Regions from separate parts of the Kitasatospora sp. NEAU-69 genome, predicted to be linked through region 2. Evidence: predicted binding sites of a transcription regulator. Region 2 holds the regulator's gene; the other holds the start of a gene.
What was found. The regulator HrcA, encoded in region 2, represses chaperone genes, less so after heat shock. The targets are predictions, from matches to a motif close to TTNGCACTCNGNNNNNCNGAGTGCNAA.
Positions count from the first base shown of each region.

Region 1 (10,224 bases), on a different contig from region 2:
CCAGCAGGCAGTCGCCCTGGGCCCGGATGGCGGCCGGGAACTTCTGGCCGAACGCGAGGATCAGCAGCTGGCGCCAGACGCCGTTGTAGTACGCGGCGGCGGCCGAGTCGGCGTCCTGGTTGTAGTTCCAGTCCTTGAGCAGGTCCTGCGCCTGACGCACGTACGGGTCGCTGATCTGCTCCTTGAGCAGCATCGGGACCAGCGTCTTGGCCATCACGCTGGTGTTGTCCTGCTGCATCGACTGCATGTCGTCCGGCGAGATCTTGCCGTTGCCGGCCAGCTTGGCGTTGATCTGGTCGGTGATCTCCTTGGCCCGGGTGCCGTACTCCCAGTCCTTGGTGATCAGGTACTTGTAGGTCGGATCGACCACGGCCTGGTTGGCGGTGACGATGTAGCCGACCGACGGGTTGTAGACGTACGGCAGGCTCTTGAACGGCACGTAGCCGGTCCAGTCGTAGCCGGAGTCCCAGCCCGGGGCCGGGTAGGTGCCGTCGCCCTTGCCGCGGATCGGGATCGAGCCGGGCATCTGGTAGCCGATGTTGCCCTGGGTGTCGGCGTAGATCAGGTTCTGCGCCGGGACGGCGAAGTCGCTCGCCGCCTTCTGGAAGTCGCCCCAGTTGGCGGCCCGGTCCAGCTCGAAGACCGCGTCCATGGTCTTGCCCGGCGTCAGCGCGGTCCACTTCAACGCGACGCCGTAGCCGCTGGTGCCACGGTCCGGTGCGGCGTTGCCGACCGGCGCGTACATCCCGACCTGCTGCTGCTCGGAGCTCTGGTCGGAGATCAGCGGGGCGCCGTCCTGGGTGACCCGCACGGTGATCGTGCGGTCGGCGCCGCCGGCCACCTTGATCGTCTCGGTGCGGCTCTTGAACTGGACGTCCTGGCCGTCACGCAGGTAGGTGTTCGGGCCGGTGACCTTCTCGAGGTAGAGGTCGGCCACGTCGGCGCCGAGGTTGGTGAAGCCCCAGGAGACGTTCTGGTTGTGGCCGATCACCACCCCGGGCATCCCGGAGAACGTGAAGCCCGTGGTGTCGTAGGGGCAGCTCGCGCTGACGCTCCGGCAGTGCAGGCCCATCTGGTACCAGACGTTCGGCAGCCCGGGGCCCAGGTGCGGGTCGTTGGCCATCAGCGGCATGCCGGTGGTGGTGTGGGCGCCGGAGACCACCCAGGAGTTCGAGCCGATGCCCGAGCCCTGCGGGCCGAGCAGCTGCGGCATCGCGCCGAGCTGGCCGGACAGCCCCTGGAGCAGCGACTTCGTGACGGCCGCCGCCTGCTGGGTACCGCCGCCCTGCTGCCCGGTCGAGGGCGCGGGCTTGTAGGTGCCGTCGGCGGCCACCGTGCCGTTGGTGCCCACGATCGTGCCGTTGCGGGCGTACGGGTAGTCCGGGTAGAGCTGCGCGATCTGGTCCGGGCCGAAGGTCTGGCTCAGCAGCGAGCGATCGATCTCCTCCTGCACGTTCCCGGAGAGGTTCCAGGCCATCGCCTTCAGCCAGGCCACCGAGTCGACCGGGTTCCACGGCTGCGGCTTGTAGCTGCTGTTCACCGTGCCGAGCAGGGTGTACTCCAGCGAGGCGGAGCTGCCGCCCGGGTGCTGGGAGAGCCAGGCGTTCACGCCGTCGCTGTACGCCTGCAGGTTCTTCTTGGTGTCGGGCGAGAGCTGGGTGTCGTACTCCTGCTGCGCGACGTCACGCCAGCCCATGGTGCGGATGAACGCGTCGGTGTCCACCTGACCGGCGCCGAACATCTCGGACAGCCGGCCCGAGGTGACGTGCCGTCGGACGTCCATCTCCCAGAACCGGTCCTGGGCCTGCACGTAGCCCTGGGCCTTGAACAGGTCTGCGGGCGTGTCGGCGTACACCTGCGGAATGCCGTTCGCATCGCGCTTGACGTCCACCGAGGAACCCAGACCAGGGACCTTGATGGTGCCGCTGACCTGCGGGAACGAGGCACGGACCGTGTCCACCGCGTAATACCCGCCGGCTGTGACGCCGGCTACCAGGAGCACAACGAGCACGAGCACGATCAGACGGGCGCGCCGGAACTTCTTCGAGCGGGGCGAGCGGGGCATCTGGGTCCTAGCGGCAGGGAGCAGGGCGACGTCACTGAGCGGAGCGGCCGTGACCGGTCACCACATTAGGACGACTCGGGTGGCGCAGGTGCACGGGGGACGCCCACGGTGGAACCAGAGGGACCATACCGGGCGCGGATGAAGGGGGTGGGCAGCGGTGCGAGGCATGGGCGGAAGTAAAAAATCAGGTAAAATGTTAGACTGGGTAACAATCCATCAGGCCTCACTGACCTGCTGGTGTCCCGACTGCTGGTCCCCGCTCCACCCCAGTGACCCCTCCCGGCCTTCCCGACCGTCGCCCGCCACCGCCCCTACGAGGGCACCCCGCGGGCGACACGGCCCCGATGACCCCGAGGTGCCCCTGCGTTGACTGTCGACCACCTGAACCACCTGATGCTCGAATCGTCCGTGATCCTGCTGGTCGCAGTGGTCGCGGTGCGGCTCTCCACTCGCTCCGGACTGCCCAGCCTGCTGCTCTACCTCGGCATCGGTGTGGTGATCGGCCAGAACGGACTCGGCCTCACCTTCAACAACGCGGAACTGACCCAGGTGCTCGGCTATGCCGCCCTGGTCGTCATCCTCGCCGAGGGTGGCCTGAAGACCAGCTGGCGGGAGATCAAGCCGGTGATGCCGGCCGCCACCGTGCTGGCCACCGTCGGCGTCGGGATCAGCGTCTTCGTCACCGCCGCCGGAGCGCACTGGCTGGTCGGCCTGGACTGGCGGATGTCGCTGCTGCTCGGCGCGATCGTCTCCTCCACCGACGCCGCCGCCGTCTTCTCCGTGCTCCGCACGGTGCCGCTGCCGGCCCGGCTGAGCGGCCTGCTGGAGGCCGAGTCCGGCTTCAACGACGCCCCCGTGGTGATCCTGGTGGTCGCCTTCGCCACCACCGGACCGTTCGACGCCTGGTACCTGCTGGTCGGCAAGATCATCGCCGAGCTGGCGATCGGCGCGGCGGTCGGCCTCGCGGTCGGCAAGATCGGCGCGTACGGCCTGCGGCACGTCGCGCTGCCGTCCTCCGGCCTGTACCCGATCGCGGTGCTCGCGCTGACCGTGCTCGCGTACGCCGGCGGTGCGCTGTCGCACGGCTCCGGCTTCCTCGCCGTCTACGTCTGCGCGGTGCTGCTCGGCAACGCCAAGCTGCCGCACGGCCCCGCGGTGCGCGGTTTCGCCGACGGGCTGGCCTGGATCGGGCAGATCGGCATGTTCGTGCTGCTCGGCCTGCTCTGCACGCCGGACACGATGGGGTCGGCGATCGTGCCGGCCCTCGTCATCGGGCTGGTGCTCGTGCTGCTGGCCCGGCCGCTCTCGGTGCTGCTGACGCTGACGCCGTTCCGGCTGCCCTGGCGCGAGCAGGCGCTGCTGAGCTGGGCCGGACTGCGCGGTGCGGTGCCGATCGTGCTGGCCACCATTCCCCTGGTGGCCGACGTGCCGAAGGCACAGGACGTCTTCAACATCGTCTTCATCCTGGTGGTCGTCTTCACGCTGGTGCAGGGACCGACGCTGCCCTGGCTGGCCACCCGGCTGCGGATCTCCGCCGGCGCGCTGGGGCAGGACCTGGGGATCGAGTCGGCGCCACTGGAGCACCTGCACGGCCACCTGCTCTCGGTCACGCTCGCCGCGGACACCCGGATGTCCGGGGTCGAGGTCGGCGAGCTGCGCCTGCCGGCCGGAGCCGCCGTCACGCTGGTGGTGCGCGAGGAGAGCAGCTTCGTGCCGGACCGGACCACGGTGCTGCGGGCCGGGGACGAGCTGCTGGTGGTCACCACGGAGGCGGCGGAAGAGGCGACCGAGCAGCGGCTGCGCGCGGTGGACCGGGGCGGCAAGCTCGCGGGGTGGCTGCAGGGGCGGAAGTGACCCGTCGGGGCGGGTAAGGCGGGCGGGGAGAGGGAGAGAGGGAGTACGGGGGCAGAGATGCCGGAATATCGGCTTATCTACCCGCGTAGCTTCTCTTCCCCTATGATGAGCAGAAGCATCTTCAGCATCTACAGACAGACACCCGCAACATCTGCCTGAAGCAGAGTTGGCGCGACCGCTCGGCGGCCGCGGTCCGCAGCAGTTCTGGCCCCCGCTTCCACGACCTGGCCAGCCGGACCCGGTATCAACCCCGGTCGACGCGCGAGAGGACGACTCTCGGCGCCGTCGGGGTTTTCCCATACCCCGGTGGCGCTACCAGGCAGTAGGAAGGACCGACCGTGACGGCCCGCCGAACGGTCGACGACCCCGCAGGGGCCGGCAGCGACGCCCTGACCACCGAGGCCCCGACGGCCGGCACCGTGACGGCCGACGTCGCAGCGGCTGACGTCGCGGTCGCCGAGGAGACCGCCGCACCGGCCCGCGTCGGGTACGCCTCGCTGCTGCGCACGCCCGGTGCGTGGACGTTCCTGCTGCCCGCGTTCGCCGCGCGTCTGCCGTACGCGATGCTCAGCCTGGGCGTCGTGCTGCTGGTGCGGGACACCCAGGGCTCGTACGGCACGGCCGGCGCGGTCGCGGCGGTCGCCGCCGTCGCGCAGGCGCTGGTCGGCCCGCAGAGCGGCCGGCTGGCCGACCGCTTCGGCCAGGCCGCCGTGCTGGTGCCGACCGTCCTGGTGCACGGTGTCGCCGTCGGCGCGCTGATCGCGCTCGCGCTGGGCCACGCGCCCGTCTGGACGCTCTTCCTCGCTGCCGCCGCAGCCGGCGCGACCATCCCGCAGATCGGCGCGATGGTCCGCTCCCGCTGGGTGGCCAAGCTGTCCGACCAGCCGCCGACCTACCTGAACACGGCCTTCGCGTTCGAATCGGTCACCGACGAGTTCACCTTCGTGGTCGGCCCGGTGCTGGCCACCGCGATCGCCACCGGCATCGCACCCGCGGCCGGCCTGATCACCGAGGCCGCGCTGACCGTGGCCGGCGGGCTGGCCTTCGCCGCCCAGCGCCGCACCGCGCCGGCCCGTCACCCGCAGGAGCCGGGCGTCCGCCGGGCGTCCGCGCTGGCCTCGCCGGGCGTCCGGCTGCTGGCCGGCTGCTTCCTGGGCGTGGGCAGCGTCTTCGGCGCGATGCAGGTCTCGGTCACCGCCTTCTGCGAGGCGCAGGGGAACCCCGGGGTCAGCGGCACGGTGTACGGGATCTTCGCCGGCGGCTCGATGCTGGCCGGCGTGCTGTACGGCATGATCGCCTGGCGGCGCTCGGCCCGGCAGCGGATGCTCGGCAGCTACACGCTGCTGGTGCTCGGCTGCTCGACGCTCTGGGCGATGCCGAACCTGACCTCGCTGGCGCTGGCCGGCCTGGTCTGCGGCCTGGCGATCGCGCCCACCCTGATCACCGGCTACACGCTGGTCGAGACGCTCGTCGCGGACGGCGCCAAGACCGAGGCGTTCACCTGGCTGACCGGCGCGATCGGCCTCGGCCTCGCGGCCGGCTCGACCGTCGCCGGAATGCTGATCGACGCGCACGGACCGTGGAGCGGATTCCTGGTTCCGGTCTCCGGAGCAGGGCTCGGGCTGGTGGCGCTGGTCACGTTGCGGCGGCTTCTGGTGGCTCCGAGCGCGCCCGGCCGTACCGTTGCCAGGGGTGGGACTCCGGTGCAGCGGCTGGCCGGAGTGAGCGAGCGCTGACGCCAGGCAGGTGCGGGGTGGTGCGGGCGGCGCGTTCGCGGCAGATCCTGACATTCCCGGGGCGCAGATGCGACGCGGGACCCGGGGAAACCTGATCACGCTGGACTGATCCAGCGGAATGCCGCATCATGGACCGTCGTTAGCACTCATCAGGCGAGAGTGCCAGGAGGAAGACAAGTGCCCACGTACCAGTACCAGTGCACCGAGTGTGGCAACGGCCTCGAGGTGGTGCAGAAGTTCACCGACGAGGCGCTGACCGTGTGCCCGAACTGCCAGGGCCGCCTGCGCAAGGTTTTCTCCGCGGTGGGCGTGGTCTTCAAGGGCTCGGGCTTCTACCGCACGGACAGCCGGTCGTCGTCCAGCAGCTCGGTGGGCTCCGGGTCCGGGTCCGCTTCTTCCGGTTCCGGGACGTCGGCTGCGGCCTCGTCCTCGTCCGGCGCGGCGTCGAACTCGTCGTCCTCGTCCGGCTCGGGTTCGTCGGGCTCGGGTTCGGGTTCGGGCTCCTCGGGGTCGAGCAGCCCCGCTGCGGCCTCGTCCTCGTCGGGCTCCGGCTCGGCCGGCTGACGCCAGGCTGCACACTTCGCTTTCCAAGCCCCTCGTGGCGCCCCTGTGTGGGTGCCGCGGGGGGCTTTGGCGTGCGTGTGGGCGTGCGGGGTGGTGGGGCGTGGCTACTGGGGCTGGTGTGGCCAGTGGGTGAGGCGGGAGGCACGGGAGAGGCGGGGCGATCCGGGCCGGCGAATAGGCCATTCGGGGGACATGTCGCGGGGTGGGGGCCGAGAAAGTTATCCACATACCCGTGGTTATCCACAGGTGCGCGATGAGTACTGGCAGCGGTGCTGCGATCCGCGGATGCTGATCACGGCGAGCGGATCCCCGCTCACCTCCCGGTATCGGTGAATCTCAGGGCCCTGAATCCCGAGGCCCTGATCTCCGAGTCCGGGATTCCGCTGACGCAGAGGCGGTGGCGAGACCATGACCACATCGCTCTTCACTCCCCCAGCCGAGCCGGGGCCTGGGCCGGTGGCGGTGCCGATGCCGGTGGTGGCGGCGGTGCCGGACCCGATGCTCGGCGCCGAGCTTGCGACCGGCTTCCCTGCCACCAGCGCGGCTGTTCCCGGCGTTGTCCCTGGCGCTGCGGCCACACAGGGGCACGTGCAGGCGCCCGGGCTCGCCGTAGGCCCTCGGTGCGGGTCGAGAACGGCGGCGCGGCGCCCGCACGGCGGCCATGCTCCACCGCCGGACTCGGCGTCTGCGCTCCCGCCGGGCCGGACGGTGCCGCAGTTCCAGCCGATCAGACGGGGTGGCGGCGGCCGGCACCGCCTCCGGCAGTCGGTGCGGCACCGACCCGGCGTCGTGGTGGCGGGCCTGCTCGCTGCCGCGACGGCCCTCGCCGCAGCACCGCTGCGCTCCGCACTCCCGATCCCCGTCCCGTCGGCGGACGCCCCGGCCGCGACCGCCCGGCCCGCCAGGCCCCAGCCTGCGAGCACCCCGCAGTCGAACGCCGCACCGGCGCACACCCACACACCGGCCGGCCCGACGAGCCCACCGCCCCGGGCGACCGGTCGCTGACCACCGTCTCCGCCCGGCCCCGATCGCCCGGCACCCTGCGCATGCCGGCGATCACCAGTCCTCGCCAGTCCCCCGAGTCCCTGCCCATGACCGTCCGGCCTGGACCACCCGTCCCCGACCCCGACCCAGGCCCGCTACCGCCGGAGCCGGCCCGCCTCAGTCGCCGTGGTGCGGCGGCCGCTGGCTCAGGTACCAGTCCAGGCCGCGCCCGGAGCCGGATTCGCCCCAGCCGGTGTCCGTGTCGTCACTGGTCTGCCGGCTCAGCGGATCCTTGAAGACGAGCTTGGCCGCCTTCGTGGCGGCGGCCGTCCGCTCGGCCTCCGGGGTCGGCACCGTCTCCGGCTCCGCCTGCTCGTCCTGTCCTGCCATCGCCCTGCCTCCGCCTGTGGATCGTGACATCCAGCCTAGGGCCTGTCGTCGAACCCCCTTCTGCTCGCCGACGCCAGGCCCCAGGACGCCCGACAGGGGCCGGGCCACGACGGCCCGACCCCTACCCGACCAACCCGGCGGCCGGCGTCCCGGCTCACTGCTCACTGCTCACTGCTCACTGCTCACTGCTCACTGCTCACTGCTCACTGCTCACTGCAAGGCGACCGGACTGCTTCGACTCAGCCGAGCTCGGCCCTGAGGAAGTTGGCGCCGTTGTAGGAACCCCAACCAGTCACCTTGTCGTAGCCGACGCCCGCGCTGTACGCCCCGTTGCTGCCGGACTTCACGTCGTGGAAGGCCGAGGAGTAGGAGCCGGAGGAGGCCAGGTTGTAGATCGTGCCGTTCGCGAACCCGAAGGAGGGCTTGCCCTTGGCCGCCGCCTCACTGTTGTAGACCGCCGCGAAGGCCGCCCAGTTCGGCGCCGCCGCGCTGGTGCCGCCGTACTCCGCCCAGGCTCCCTGGGTGTAGACCGCCCAGCCGCTGGACGGGTCAGCGTCGGCCGCCACATCCGGCACGGCACGGTTCCCGGTGCTGTTCACCGAGGTCTGGTAGCTCGGCGTGGTGAAGTACGAGGACACCCCGCCACCGCTCCCGGACCAGGCGGTCTCCTTGCTCCAGGCCCCCGAGGACAGGCTGAGCGTGGTCCCGCCGGTACCGGTGACGTACGGGTCGGAGGCCGGGAAGTCGACCGAGGTGCCACCGTTGCCGGCGTCGTCGGAGCCGCTGTCGCCGGAGGCGGCGAAGACCGACTGCCCCTGGGCTGCGGCCTCCTTGAGGTCGGCGTCCACCGCGACCCGGTTGCTCGGGGTCTCGCCGGCCTCGTAGGTGCCCCAACTGCTGGAGATCACCGGGACGTTGTCACTGACCAGCTTCGCGTAGAGAGCGATCTCGCCGGCGTCGCTGTTCGGCGCCTCGTAGACCTTGACCGCGGCACCGGGCGCCAGCGCCTGCACGACCTCGATGTCGAGCTCGACCTCGTCCTCGCCGGACAGGTCGGTGGTCCCGCCGCTGACCTTGACCACGGCCGGGGTGGGCGGGGTCAGCTTGAAGTACCTGTCGTAGGTCGTGATGTTCGACTGCTTGAAGGCCGAGAACTCGACCAGGCCGACGGTCGAACCCTTGCCGGTGTAACCGGCGCTGATGGAGGAGGTGAGGTTGTACGCGGAGCGGGCGGAGGTCGGGTTCAGCCCGGTCGGCGCCTTGGGCGTCGCGTCCGGAGTGACCGCCGGAGTGGCCTTGGCGGTGTGCTGGCTGTACTTGGCGTAGTTGTTCAGGCCCGAGACGTCGGTCACCACGGCGGCGATGTCGGCCGGCAGCACCGGAGCCGACGTGTTGGCGAAGTAGCTGCGACCGTCCTGGCTGTCCCGGTAGTTCGCGAGGTTGGTGCCGAAGGCCTTCTGCACCTGGGCGGCCGTGCCACTCGCCTCGACCGTGAGGCGGTTCGCGCTCACCTGGCCGACCTGCAGGCCCTGGGACGCCAGGTACGCCGAGACCTTGGCCACCGTCTGCGGGCTCGCGCCGAAGCGGTCCGCGAACTGGTCCACAGTCAGGTAGTTCTTGTAATCGGCGGACTGCGGGTTCGTCACCTGGGCGAGGAAGGCGTCCAGGCCGGCCTGGTCCCGCTGCGTGAGACTGACCGCCACGGATATCTGCTGCCCGGCCGCGACCGCCCCGGTCTGCACCGAGTGGTTCACGGCGGCCACGACGTCCCCACGCAGCGAGGCGAGGGGCTGGGCGGCGGGCTGCGCGGCGAGGGCAGGGGTGGCGGCGAGGGCGATGATCGGCAGGGGCGCGGCGAGCAGCCCGATCACGGGCCTGATGCGGGACTTCACTGATGTCCTCCTGGGACGGAAGCGTTCGGCCACGGACACCTGAACCACCGGAAGTTGGGGTCGGTCGGGCTGGGCGCCGTGGCCGGCTGGGGTCGATGGCTTCACGCTAGATTTGTCGAGGCATCATCAAAAGAGGGGTATCCCCTGCATCCCGTGTGACGGCCCGGTGTCCGCAGGTGTCGGGGAGTGTCCGAAAGCCCGCAGTTGCCCGCAGTCCTGGACACGCTGACGCGCGCTCGTACTGCCCGGAACACCGTGACGCGGGCTCAGCCGTAGCTGTAGGCGGCGAGGGCGCGGGCGAGGGCGGCCCGCGAGCGCACGCCGAGTTTGCGGTAAACGCGCGAGAGTGTGCCCTCCACGGTCTTGACGCTGACGAAGAGCGCGGCGGCCACCTCGCGGTTCGTCGCGCCATCGGCAGCCAGGCCCGCCATGCGGTGCTCACTCGCCGTCAGCAGGCCGCCGTCCGAGCCCGGAGTGCCGACCGTCTGGTCGAGCCGTTCCAACTCCCTTTCCACCCGCGCGAGCAGCGGAACCGCCCCCGCTGTGACACAGAGCTCGCGCGCCTCCAGCAAGGCGGCCCGCGCGGCCGGCCGATGGCGCAGCCGCCGCTCCACCGATCCGAGAGCGACCAGTGTCCGCGCGGTCTCCAGGGCCGCACCCGTGTCGCGTAGCCGCTCCGTCGCGGTCCGCAGCAGTGCCACCGCCTCCCGCCCACTCCCCACCGCCGCCTGCGCCACAC
Region 1 is NZ_JBWXUE010000024.1:40,071-50,294, reverse strand. It holds gene AC060L_RS25900 (penicillin acylase family protein) at 1-2,065, opposite strand, end outside; gene AC060L_RS25895 (potassium/proton antiporter) at 2,459-3,919, shown strand; gene AC060L_RS25890 (MFS transporter) at 4,339-5,655, shown strand; gene AC060L_RS25885 (FmdB family zinc ribbon protein) at 5,833-6,219, shown strand; gene AC060L_RS25880 (hypothetical protein) at 7,381-7,593, opposite strand; gene AC060L_RS25875 (S53 family peptidase) at 7,833-9,485, opposite strand; gene AC060L_RS25870 (helix-turn-helix transcriptional regulator) at 9,752-10,224, opposite strand, start outside.
Region 1: AC060L_RS25885 (FmdB family zinc ribbon protein) is a predicted target of HrcA. The motif match lies at 5,795-5,821, and genes of this name have one in related genera.

Region 2 (10,224 bases):
CGGGCCGGGGTCTCGGCCAGCCGCGCCAGGGCGATCCGGACGGCCTCGGCGAGCTGCGGGTCCTCCCCCGCCGCCCACTGGTGCGGGGCGATCACCACCTCCACGTCCGGCGTGACGCCGCGGTTCTCCACCCCCCAGCCGTAGCCCTCCAGCCAGGTCGCGTACTTCGGCTGGGTGACCAGCGTGCCGTCGACCAGGCGGTAGTTGCTGTCGATGCCGATCACGCCACCCCAGGTGCGGGTGCCGACCACCGGGCCGATGCCGAGCGCCTGGATCGCGGCGTTGATGATGTCGCCGTCCGAACCCGAGTGCTCGTCGGCCAGCGCGACCACCGGGCCGCGCGGGGCGTCGCCCGGGTACGGGTCGGCGGTGGCCAGGTCGCGGCCGCGGCCCCAGCCGACGATCCGGCGGCCGAGCTTCTCCAGGATCAGCTGCGAGGTGTGCCCGCCGCGGTTCTCCCGCAGGTCCACCAGCAGGCCCTCCCTGGCCATCTCCACCCGCAGGTCGCGGTGGAGCTGGGCCCAGCCGGCGCTCAGCATGTCCGGCACGTGCAGGTAGCCGAGTCGTCCGTCGGAGAGCTCGCGCACGGCCGCCCGGCGCCCGGCCACCCAGTCGTGGTAGCGCAGCGGCTCCTCGTCGGCCAGCGGGACGGCGACCGGGTGGCGGGTGCTGCCGTCGGCGTGCCGGACCGTCAGCTCGACCGGCTGCCCGGCGGTGCCGGCCAGCAGCGGCGCCGGACCGGTGACCGGGTCGACCGGCCGTCCGTTCACCGCGAGCAGCGCGTCGCCGGGGCGGATCGCCACGCCCGGGGCGGCCAGCGGCGAGCGGGCCCGCGGGTCGGAGGACTCGCCGGGCAGGATCCGGGCGATCCGCCAGACGTCGCCGTCGCGCTCCAGGTCGGCGCCGAGCAGGCCCTGGCGGCGGGCCGCCGCGGTCGGACGGCCGGGCGGCACCACGTAGGCGTGCGAGGTGCCGAGCTCGCCGACCACCTCCCAGAGCAGGTCCACCAGGTCGTCGTGCGAGCCGAGCCGCTCGACCAGCGGGCGGTAGCGCTCCAGCGCGCCGTCCCAGTCGAAGCCGCCGAGGTCGGCCAGCCAGTAGTTGTCGCGCATCAGGCGGCCGTTCTCCTCGAACATCTGCCGCCACTCGGCCGCCGGGTCCACGGTGACCCGCAGCCGCTCCAGGTCGACCCGGATCTCCTCGTCCTCGCCGGCCTTGTGGTCGGCCGGGACGATCCGCAGCTCGCCGCCGTCCAGCACCGCGAGCCGGCTGCCGTCGCCGCAGACCGAGAACGAGTCCAGGCTGTCCACCAGCTGCTCGGCCCGCAGCTTGCGCAGGTCGAAGCGCTCCAGCACCGGCCCGGGGCGCTGGTCCTCGGGCGTGGCCGCGTCGTCGCCCAGCTCGCCGACCTGCGGGTACCTGGTCCAGAGCACGCCGCCGCCGGCGGTGCGCAGCGCGCCGAACCGGCCGCCCTCGACCGGGAAGGCGACGATCCGGTCGGCCAGCCCCTCCAGGTCGATCACGGTCGTCGGGGTCGCATCGGCCTCGGCAGCCTTCTCGCCGCCGTCGGCGGCCTTCTCCTCGGCGCCGTCGAACGAGCGCCCGGCCCGCTGCGGACCGAACGGGGACGGCGTGTCGGCGGCCAGCGTCAGCAGGTACGGCCGGCTGCCGGTGGGGAACCCGAGGTCGAACGAGTGCGCGTCGTAGACCGGGTCGAAGTTGCGCTGGGACAGGAACGCCAGGTGCTTGCCGTCCGCGGTGAACGCGGGCGAGCTGTCGACGAACCGCTGCGGGGTCGCCTCGCTGACCGTGCCGCCGGCCAGGTCGGCGAGCATGATCTGGCGCAGCGACCAGGGGCCGAGCGTCGGCTGCGACCAGGCCAGCCAGGCCGAGTCCGGCGCGAAGGCCAGGCCGGTCACCTCGCCGTCCGCGCTGCGGGCCAGCTCGCGCACGCTGCCGTCGGCGAGCGTCACCAGCAGCACCCGGCCGTCGTGCGCGGCGACGGCGGCCCGCTTGCCGTCCGGCGAGACCAGCAGGCCGAGGACCCGGCCCAGCTGCCCGGCGGCGAGGCGCCGGCGCTCGGCGCCGAGCGCGTCCGGGGCGTACTCCAGCGCGTCGTCACCCTCGGCGTCGGTCACCCAGAGCGCGCCCTGCGCCGCGTCCTCGGTGGCCGGCGGGACCACCCGGGGCAGCCGGCCGCGCACGCCCGGGGTCTCGTCCAGCACCCGGGCCGGACCCTCCCGGTTGGTCAGCCAGTGCACGGTGCCGCGCACCGCGACGGCGGCGGCGCGGGCGGTGGCGTCCGGCGCGGCGGTCTCCAGCCAGCCGGCCACCGGGGCCGGGAACGGTCGGCGGCCGGTGCGCGGGCCGGCCGGGCGGACGTCCAGCCGGCGCGGCGCGGCGTCCCCGGTCACGGCGTCGAGCAGCCAGAGGTCGCCGCCCGCGTGCCAGACGATCCGCCGGCCGTCGGTGGCGGCGTTGCGGGCGTAGAAGGGCAGGCCGGCCGGGCTGATCGCGCGCAGCTCGGAGCCGTCCGGGCGGCTCGCGTAGAGCCGGCCGGTGCCCTCGTGGTCACTGAGGAAGGCGACGTGGCCGCCCGGCTCGCCGCCGGCCAGCCACATCGGGGACTCGATGTGCCCGTCGAGCTGCTCGTGCAGCCGGTGGAACTCTCCGCCCTCGGCGCCGATCCAGAGCTTGCCGGCGGTGCCGCCGCGGTACCGCTTCCAGCGGGCCGGCTCGGTGCTGTAGTCGGAGACCAGCAGCGTGCGCTCGCCGTCCGGCTCGAAGGCCAGGCCGCCGACCGGGCCGAACGGCAGCCGGCGCGGCCGGCCGCCGTCCAGCGGGACCGCGAAGGCCCAGGTGTGCCGGGCGGTGGACTGACCCGCGTTGGTGACCACGACCGGCTCGCCCTGCGGGGTCCAGCCGCGCAGCTGGGCACGGCCGGCGCGGCCGAAGTGGGTCAGCCGGCGGGCCTCGCCGCCGTCGGCCGCGGCGACGAACACCTCGGGGGCGCCCTCCCGGGTGGAGGTCCAGGCGATCAGCTGCCCGTCCGGGGAGAACCGCGGGTACGAGACCGGGGTGCGGTCGGCGCTCAGCCGCCAGGCCCTGCCGCCGGCCAGCGGGGCGAGCCAGACGTCGTCCTCGGCGATGAAGGTCACCAGGTCGCCGTGGACGTGCGGGTGGCGCAGATACGCGCCGGCGGGGATGTTGTCGGGTTCCGTCACTGCGTCAGGTTACGCAGCGTCAGCCGGTGAGGCCAGTGTCAGCCGGGGGCACGCGGACGGGTGGGGCGCCTGCTGCCAGGCGTGCTTCCGGCCCCTCCGGGGAACGGCGCCGGGCGGGCGCCGGCGGGCCCTGGAACGCTCAGTCGGTGCTCAGGACCAGCGGCCGGTGCGGCCGAGCAGCAGCGCGCCGGCCGCCACCCCCGCGGTGGAGGTGCGCAGCACGGACGGGCCCAGCCGGTACGGCTTCGCGCCGGCCTCGGCGAAGGCCGCGAGCTCCTCCGGGCTCACTCCGCCCTCCGGCCCGACGATCAGCAGCAGCTCACCGCTCGCCGGCAGCTCGGCTGTGGCGAGCGGCTCGGCGCCCTCCTCGTGCAGCACGGCGGCGAACGCGGCGGCGGCGAGCAGCGGCACCAGCTGGCGGGTCGTCATCGGCTCGCGCACCTCGGGGAACCGCAACCGACGCGACTGCTTGCCCGCCTCGCGCGCGGTGGCCCGCCACTTGGCCAGCGCCTTGGCGCCGCGATCGCCCTTCCACTGCGTGATGCAGCGGGACGCGGACCACGGGATCACGGCGTCCACGCCGACCTCGGTCATGGTCTCGACCGCGAGCTCGCCGCGGTCGCCCTTGGGCAGCGCCTGGACCACGGTGATCCGCGGGCTCGGCGCGGGCTCGGCGCGCAGCTCGGCCAGCGTCACGTCGAGCGCGTCCTTGCCGTGCACGGCGCTCACCGTGCCGTGACCGCCCAGGCCCTCGCCGTCGGTGAGGGTCACCGCCTCGCCGACCTCGAGTCGCTTGACGGCCGCGGCGTGCCGGCCCTCGGGCCCGTCGAGGCGGACCACGGAACCGGGCGCGGCGGCGCTCAGCCGGGCGGTATCGACGACGAAGACGGGTGCGGTCATGGTGCGGGCTCCTGGTGCGGCTTCCTGGGAGGGTGGTGAAAAGGCGGGTGGGGAGCCGAGGACTTCCTCGGCTCCCCACCCGCCCGGGACTGCGGACGGCTCAGCGGCCGTTGAACGCGTCCTTCAGCCGGGAGAAGAGGCCCTGCTGGCCCGGCGCGAAGTGGCCGGAAGGCCGCTCCTCGCCGCGCAGCACGGCCAGCCGGCGCAGCAGATCCTCCTGCTCGGGGTCGAGCTTGGTCGGCGTCTGCACCTCGACATGCACTATCAGGTCGCCCCGGCCGCCGCCGCGCAGGTGCGTGACACCGCGGCCGTGCAGCGGGATGGACTGGCCGGACTGGGTGCCGGGCCGGATGTCCACCTCCTCGAGGCCGTCCAGCGTCTGCAGCGGCACCTGGGTGCCGAGCGAGGCGGCCGTCATCGGGATGGTGACCGTGCAGTGCAGGTCGTCGCCGCGGCGCTGGAAGGTCGGGTGGCTGGTCTCGGCGATCTCCACGTAGAGGTCGCCGGCCGGGCCGCCGCCGGGGCCGACCTCGCCCTCGCCCGCCAGCTGGATCCGGGTGCCGTTGTCGACACCGGCCGGGATCTTGACGGTGAGCGTGCGGCGGGCGCGGACCCGGCCGTCGCCCGCGCACTCCGGGCACGGGGTCGGGACCACGGTGCCGAAGCCCTGGCACTGCGGGCAGGGACGCGAGGTCATGACCTGGCCCAGGAAGGACCGGGTGACCTGGGAGACCTCGCCCTTGCCGCGGCACATGTCACAGGTCTGCGCGGAGGTGCCGGGAGCGGCGCCCTCGCCGTTGCAGGTGGTGCAGGTGACGGCGGTGTCCACCTGGAGTTCCTTGGTGGTGCCGAAAGCGGCCTCCTCCAGGGTGATCTCCAGCCGGATCATCGCGTCCTGACCGCGCCGGGTCCGCGACCGCGGGCCGCGCTGGCCGGAGGCCGCGCCGAAGAACGCGTCCATGATGTCGGAGAAGCCGAAGCCCGCCGCGCCCGCGCCGAAGCCGCCCGCGCCACCGCCGCCGTTCGGCGACAACGGGTCGCCGCCGAGGTCGTAGACCTGCCGCTTCGCGGGGTCGGAGAGCACCTCGTAGGCGGCGTTGATCTCCTTGAACCGCTCCTGAGTCTTCGGGTCCGGGTTGACGTCCGGGTGCAGTTCACGCGCCAGGCGCCGGAACGCCTTCTTGATCTCGTCCTGCCCCGCATCCCGTCGGACGCCGAGTACCGCGTAGTAGTCCGTGGCCACCAAATGCTCCGCTTGTTCCGCCTCTAGAAGTGCTGCGACTGGATCACCCGCCGGTGTCGGCGGGTGCTTCTCTTACGACTCGGCCAGGATCTGACCCACGTACCTTGCCACCGCCCGCACTGCTCCCATCGTGCCCGGATAGTCCATCCGGGTCGGGCCGATCACCCCGAGTTTGGCCACGCTCTCATCGCCCGAACCGTAACCGACCGAGACGACGGACGTGGAATTCAGGCCCTCGTACTCGTTCTCCCGGCCGATCCGGACGGTCATCCCCGCCTCCGCCGTCTCGCCGAGCAGGCGCAGCAGCACCACCTGCTCCTCGAGGGCCTCCAGCACCGGCTGGATGGTCAGCGGGAAGTCATGGCCGAAGCGGGTCAGGTTGGCCGTGCCGGCCAGCATGATCCGCTCCTCGTTCTGCTCCACCAGCGACTCGAACAGGGTGGACAGGACGGTGGTCACCATCGGCCGCTCGGCCGGGTCGAAGGAGGCGGGCAGGTCCTCCACCAGGGCCGGCACGTCCGGGAACCGGCGGCCGCCGGCCCGGGCGTTCAACCGGGCACGCAGGTCGGCCAGCGTGTTCTCGCCCGCCGGGCTCGGGCAGTCGACCATCCGCTGCTCGACCCGGCCGGTGTTGGTGATCAGCACCAGCATGACCTTGGTCGGGGCCAGCGCGACCAGCTCGATGTGCCGCACGGTGGATCTGGTCAGCGACGGGTACTGGACGACGGCGACCTGCCGGGTCAGCTGCGCGAGCAGCCGAACGGTACGGGCCACCACGTCGTCCAGGTCGACCGCGCCGTCCAGGAAGTGCCGGATCGCGCGGCGCTCGGGGGCGCTCATCGGCTTGACCTCGGCCAGCCGGTCGACGAAGAGGCGGTAGCCCTTGTCGGTCGGGATCCGGCCGGCGCTGGTGTGCGGCTGGTGGATGTAGCCGTCCTCCTCCAGCGTCGCCATGTCGTTGCGCACGGTGGCCGGCGAGACGCCGAGGTTGTGCCGTTCGACCAGCGCCTTGGAACCGACCGGCTCCTCGGTGCCGACGTAGTCCTGCACGATCGCGCGCAGCACGGAGAGTTTGCGTTCGTCCAACTGACGGACCTCCAGCCGGCTCACCTCGGCCGCGGTGGCGGCCCGCACCGTCGCCGGACGGGCGACCGCGGGACGCCCGCCCCGGGCGGTGGGCCCCGCGGCGGCGGGCTTCCTGGAGGCGGCCTTGACCGGGCCTGCCTGCGGCGCAGCGGGCGTGGGGGTGTCGGCCGCTTCGGCCCCGGGCGCGGGGGCGGGCGCGGCCGCCGGCTCGCGGCCGGTCGGGCGCGGATCGGAATCCGGTTCGTCGAACATGGCACGCACCTCCCTCTTCGCGCGTTGTCCTGGGTACCAGGTCTTGCGGTGTCCGTTGATCGGCTTGGCACTCTGGTCTCCAGAGTGCCAAAACCGTACCTGCCAGTGTAAGGCCCGGGTCCGACAGCAGGAACGCCCTGGCTCGGGATGCCGCACGGATCACGTTTTGCCCCCTCCCCGGCCGGCCGGGTGCGGTGGGTGCACGACACGCCCCCGGCAACCGCATCCGGCCGGGGTAGTGCCCGCGGTCGGACGAAGTGGCAGCATCGATATCGACCGAGACTGATCGGTCCTACCGACGTACTTAGGAGCAGCCATGTCGGCGTCAGGCCACCAGACCCGCTTCGCACCCGACCGTGGTCTGTCCGTGCGGATGGTCACCACGATGTTCCTGATCGGGCTGCTGTACGTCGGGTTCACCGGTGTGCTCATCGTGCTGCTGAAGGGGGCCTGGCCGCTGATCGTGCTGCTCGCCGGCGGCCTCTTCATCGCGCAGTTCTGGTTCAGCGACAAGATCACCGAGCGCGCGATGGGCGCCCGCGCGGTCACCCCCGAGCAGTACCCGCAGCTGCACGGGACCATCGACCGGCTCTGCGCACTGGCCGACATGCCCAAGCCGCGCGTCGCGGTCGCCGAGAACGACATGCCGAACGCCTTCGCCACCGGCCGCAACCCGGAGAACGCGGTGGTCTGCGTGACCACCGGCCTGCTGCGCCGGCTGGAGCCGGAGGAGCTGGAGGGCGTGCTCGCCCACGAGCTCTCGCACGTGGCGCACCGCGACGTCGCGGTGATGACGGTCGCCGGCTTCCTCGGCGTGCTCGCCGGTGCGATCACCCGGATCGCGCTCTACAGCGGCATGATGGGCGGCAACAACCGCAACAACAACGACCAGAACGCCGCGATCGCGATGCTGGTCATCCCGCTGGTCAGCATGGTCGTGTACGCCATCAGCTTCCTGCTCACCCGGCTGCTCTCGCGCTACCGCGAGCTGGCGGCCGACCGGGCCGCGGCCCAGCTGACCGGCCGGCCGAGCGCGCTCGCCTCGGCGCTGACCAAGGTCACCGGCCAGATCGGCGCGATCCCGACCAAGGACCTGCGCCAGGCCCAGCCGTACAACGCCTTCTACTTCGCCCCCGCGCTGAGCGCCAAGGAGACCGCCTCCCAGCTGCTCTCCACCCACCCGTCGCTGGAGCAGCGGCTGGAGCAGCTGGGCAAGATCTCCGCCGAGCTGGGACGCTGACGGTCGGCCCGAGCCGCACGGGCCGGCGCCGGAACGAAAGGAACGACACGTGGGATTCCTGGACGCGCTGCTGGGCCGGAGCAAGCCGGTCCGGCCGGACCTCGACCAGCTCTTCGGTGTGCCCTCGGCCGCCCTCACCCTGGAGGCCGCCGCGGGCTTCACGCCCACCGGCGTCGGCTCGGTCTGCTTCGCCGCCGTCGAGGGCGGGGCGTTCGGCGAGGTGGAGCGGCAGGTTCGCGCGCTGCTGGACGCCGACACGCCGAACGGCGGGGTGCCGGTGGAGGCCAGCCGGGACGGCTACGGCTACTCCTGGCTGCTCGCCCGGCACACTCCGGAGGAACTGCCGGACCTGGTCAACGACCTGCACGCGGTCAACAGCGAGCTGGAGGCGAACGGCTTCGGGCCGCAGCTGCTCTGCTCGCTGGTCGGCTTCCGGAACGAGGCCGGGCAGTCGCTGGCGCTGGTCTACCTGTACAAGCGCGGCACGTTCTACCCGTTCGCCCCGATGCCCGGCGGCGGCGAGCGGCGCAACAGCCCGCTGGAGCTCCAGGTGAAGGCGATGCTCGGCAACGACCTGCGGGTGGAGTCGGACCTGAGCCGCTGGTTCCCGGTCTGGGGCGCGCCGGGGCTGTAGGACGGCTCGGGGCTGTAGGACGGGTCGGCGGCTCTCTGACGGGCCGTCGATTTTTCCTATAGTTCCTCCCATGCGCAGCACTCAGTACGGTCCCGACCTCACTCCCCCCTGGAAGCGGCAGCAGCCGGCTCCCGAAGTGGCCGCCGAGCGCGACCTGGTGGTGGAGGAGGTCGGCACCGGCTTCTGCGGGGCCGTGGTGCGCTGCGAGAAGACCGCCGAGGGGCCGACCGTCACGCTGGAGGACCGGTTCGGCAAACACCGGGTCTTCCCGCTGGAGCCGCGCGGGTTCCTGCTGGACGGCAAGGTGGTCACGCTGGTCCGCCCGACCGCGGCGGCCCCGGCGAAGGCGCCCGCGCGCACCGCCTCCGGCTCGGTGGCGCTGCCCGGCGCCCGGGCCCGGGTGGCCAGGGAGTCGCGGATCTACGTGGAGGGCCGGCACGACGCCGAGCTCGTCGAGCGGGTCTGGGGCGACGACCTGCGGATCGAGGGCGTCGTGGTGGAGTACCTGGAGGGCATCGACGACCTGCCCTCGATCGTCGCCGACTTCGCCCCGGGCGGCGGCCGGCGGCTCGGCGTGCTGGTGGACCACCTGCTGCCCGGCACCAAGGAGCACCGGATCGCCTCCGCCGTCACCGGCGAGGCGGTCCTGGTGGTGGGCCACCCGTTCATCGACGTCTGGCAGGCGGTCAAGCCGGCCTCCGTCGGCATCCCCGGCTGGCCGGACGTGCCGCGCGGCGAGGTGTGGAAGGAGGGCATCTGCCGCCGCCTCGGCTGGCCGGTGGACCCGCCGGCCGCCTGGAAGCGGATCCTGGCCTCGGTGAACTCCTTCCGCGACCTGGAGCCGAGCCTGTTGGGACGGGTCGAAGAACTGATCGACTTCGTCACCCAGCCGGGGCACTGAGGCCCACCAGGGCCCGGTCAGTGGGGCCCTGGTCAGTCCACCAGGTCCCGGACCACCGCGTCCGCCAGCAGCCGGCCGCGCAGGGTCAGCGCCGCCCGTCCGGCGGCGAACTCCTGCGGGCGCAGCAGGCCGTCCGCGAGGGCCTGCTCCGCGGCGCGCAGACCGGCCGGGGCGAGCAGGTCGAGCGGGCAGCCGTCGACCAGGCGCAGTTCGAGCAGGATCCGCTCGACCCGCTGGTCCTCGGCCGGCAGCACCTCGCGGCCCTGGGCCGGGGTGCGGCCCTCGGCGATCGCCTGCGCGTAGGCGGCCGGGTGCTTGGCGTTCCACCAGCGCACGCCGCCCACGTGGCTGTGCGCGCCAGGACCGGCGCCCCACCAGTCGGCGCCGGTCCAGTACAGCTCGTTGTGCCGGCAGCGCCCGGCCTCGCTGGTGGCCCAGTTGGAGACCTCGTACCAGCTGTAGCCGGCGGCGGCCAGCGCCTGCTCGGCGATCAGGTACCGGTCGGCGTGCACGTCGTCATCGACCATCGGCAGTTCGCCGCGCTTGATCCGGGCGGCGAGGCGGGTACCGTCCTCGACGATCAGCGAGTACGCCGAGACGTGGTCGGGCCCGGCGCCGATCGCGGCGTCCAGCGAGGCCCGCCAGTCGTCGTCGGTCTCGCCCGGGGTGCCGTAGATCAGGTCCAGGTTGACGTGCTCGAAGCCGGCCGCGCGGGCCTCGGCGACGCAGGCCTCGGGGCGGCCG
Region 2 is NZ_JBWXUE010000009.1:114,533-124,756, reverse strand. It holds gene AC060L_RS12910 (S41 family peptidase) at 1-3,224, opposite strand, end outside; gene AC060L_RS12905 (16S rRNA (uracil(1498)-N(3))-methyltransferase) at 3,375-4,124, opposite strand; gene dnaJ (molecular chaperone DnaJ) at 4,225-5,367, opposite strand; gene hrcA (heat-inducible transcriptional repressor HrcA) at 5,440-6,705, opposite strand; gene htpX (zinc metalloprotease HtpX) at 7,022-7,945, shown strand; gene pspAB (PspA-associated protein PspAB) at 7,995-8,579, shown strand; gene AC060L_RS12880 (DUF3097 domain-containing protein) at 8,650-9,480, shown strand; gene hemW (radical SAM family heme chaperone HemW) at 9,513-10,224, opposite strand, start outside.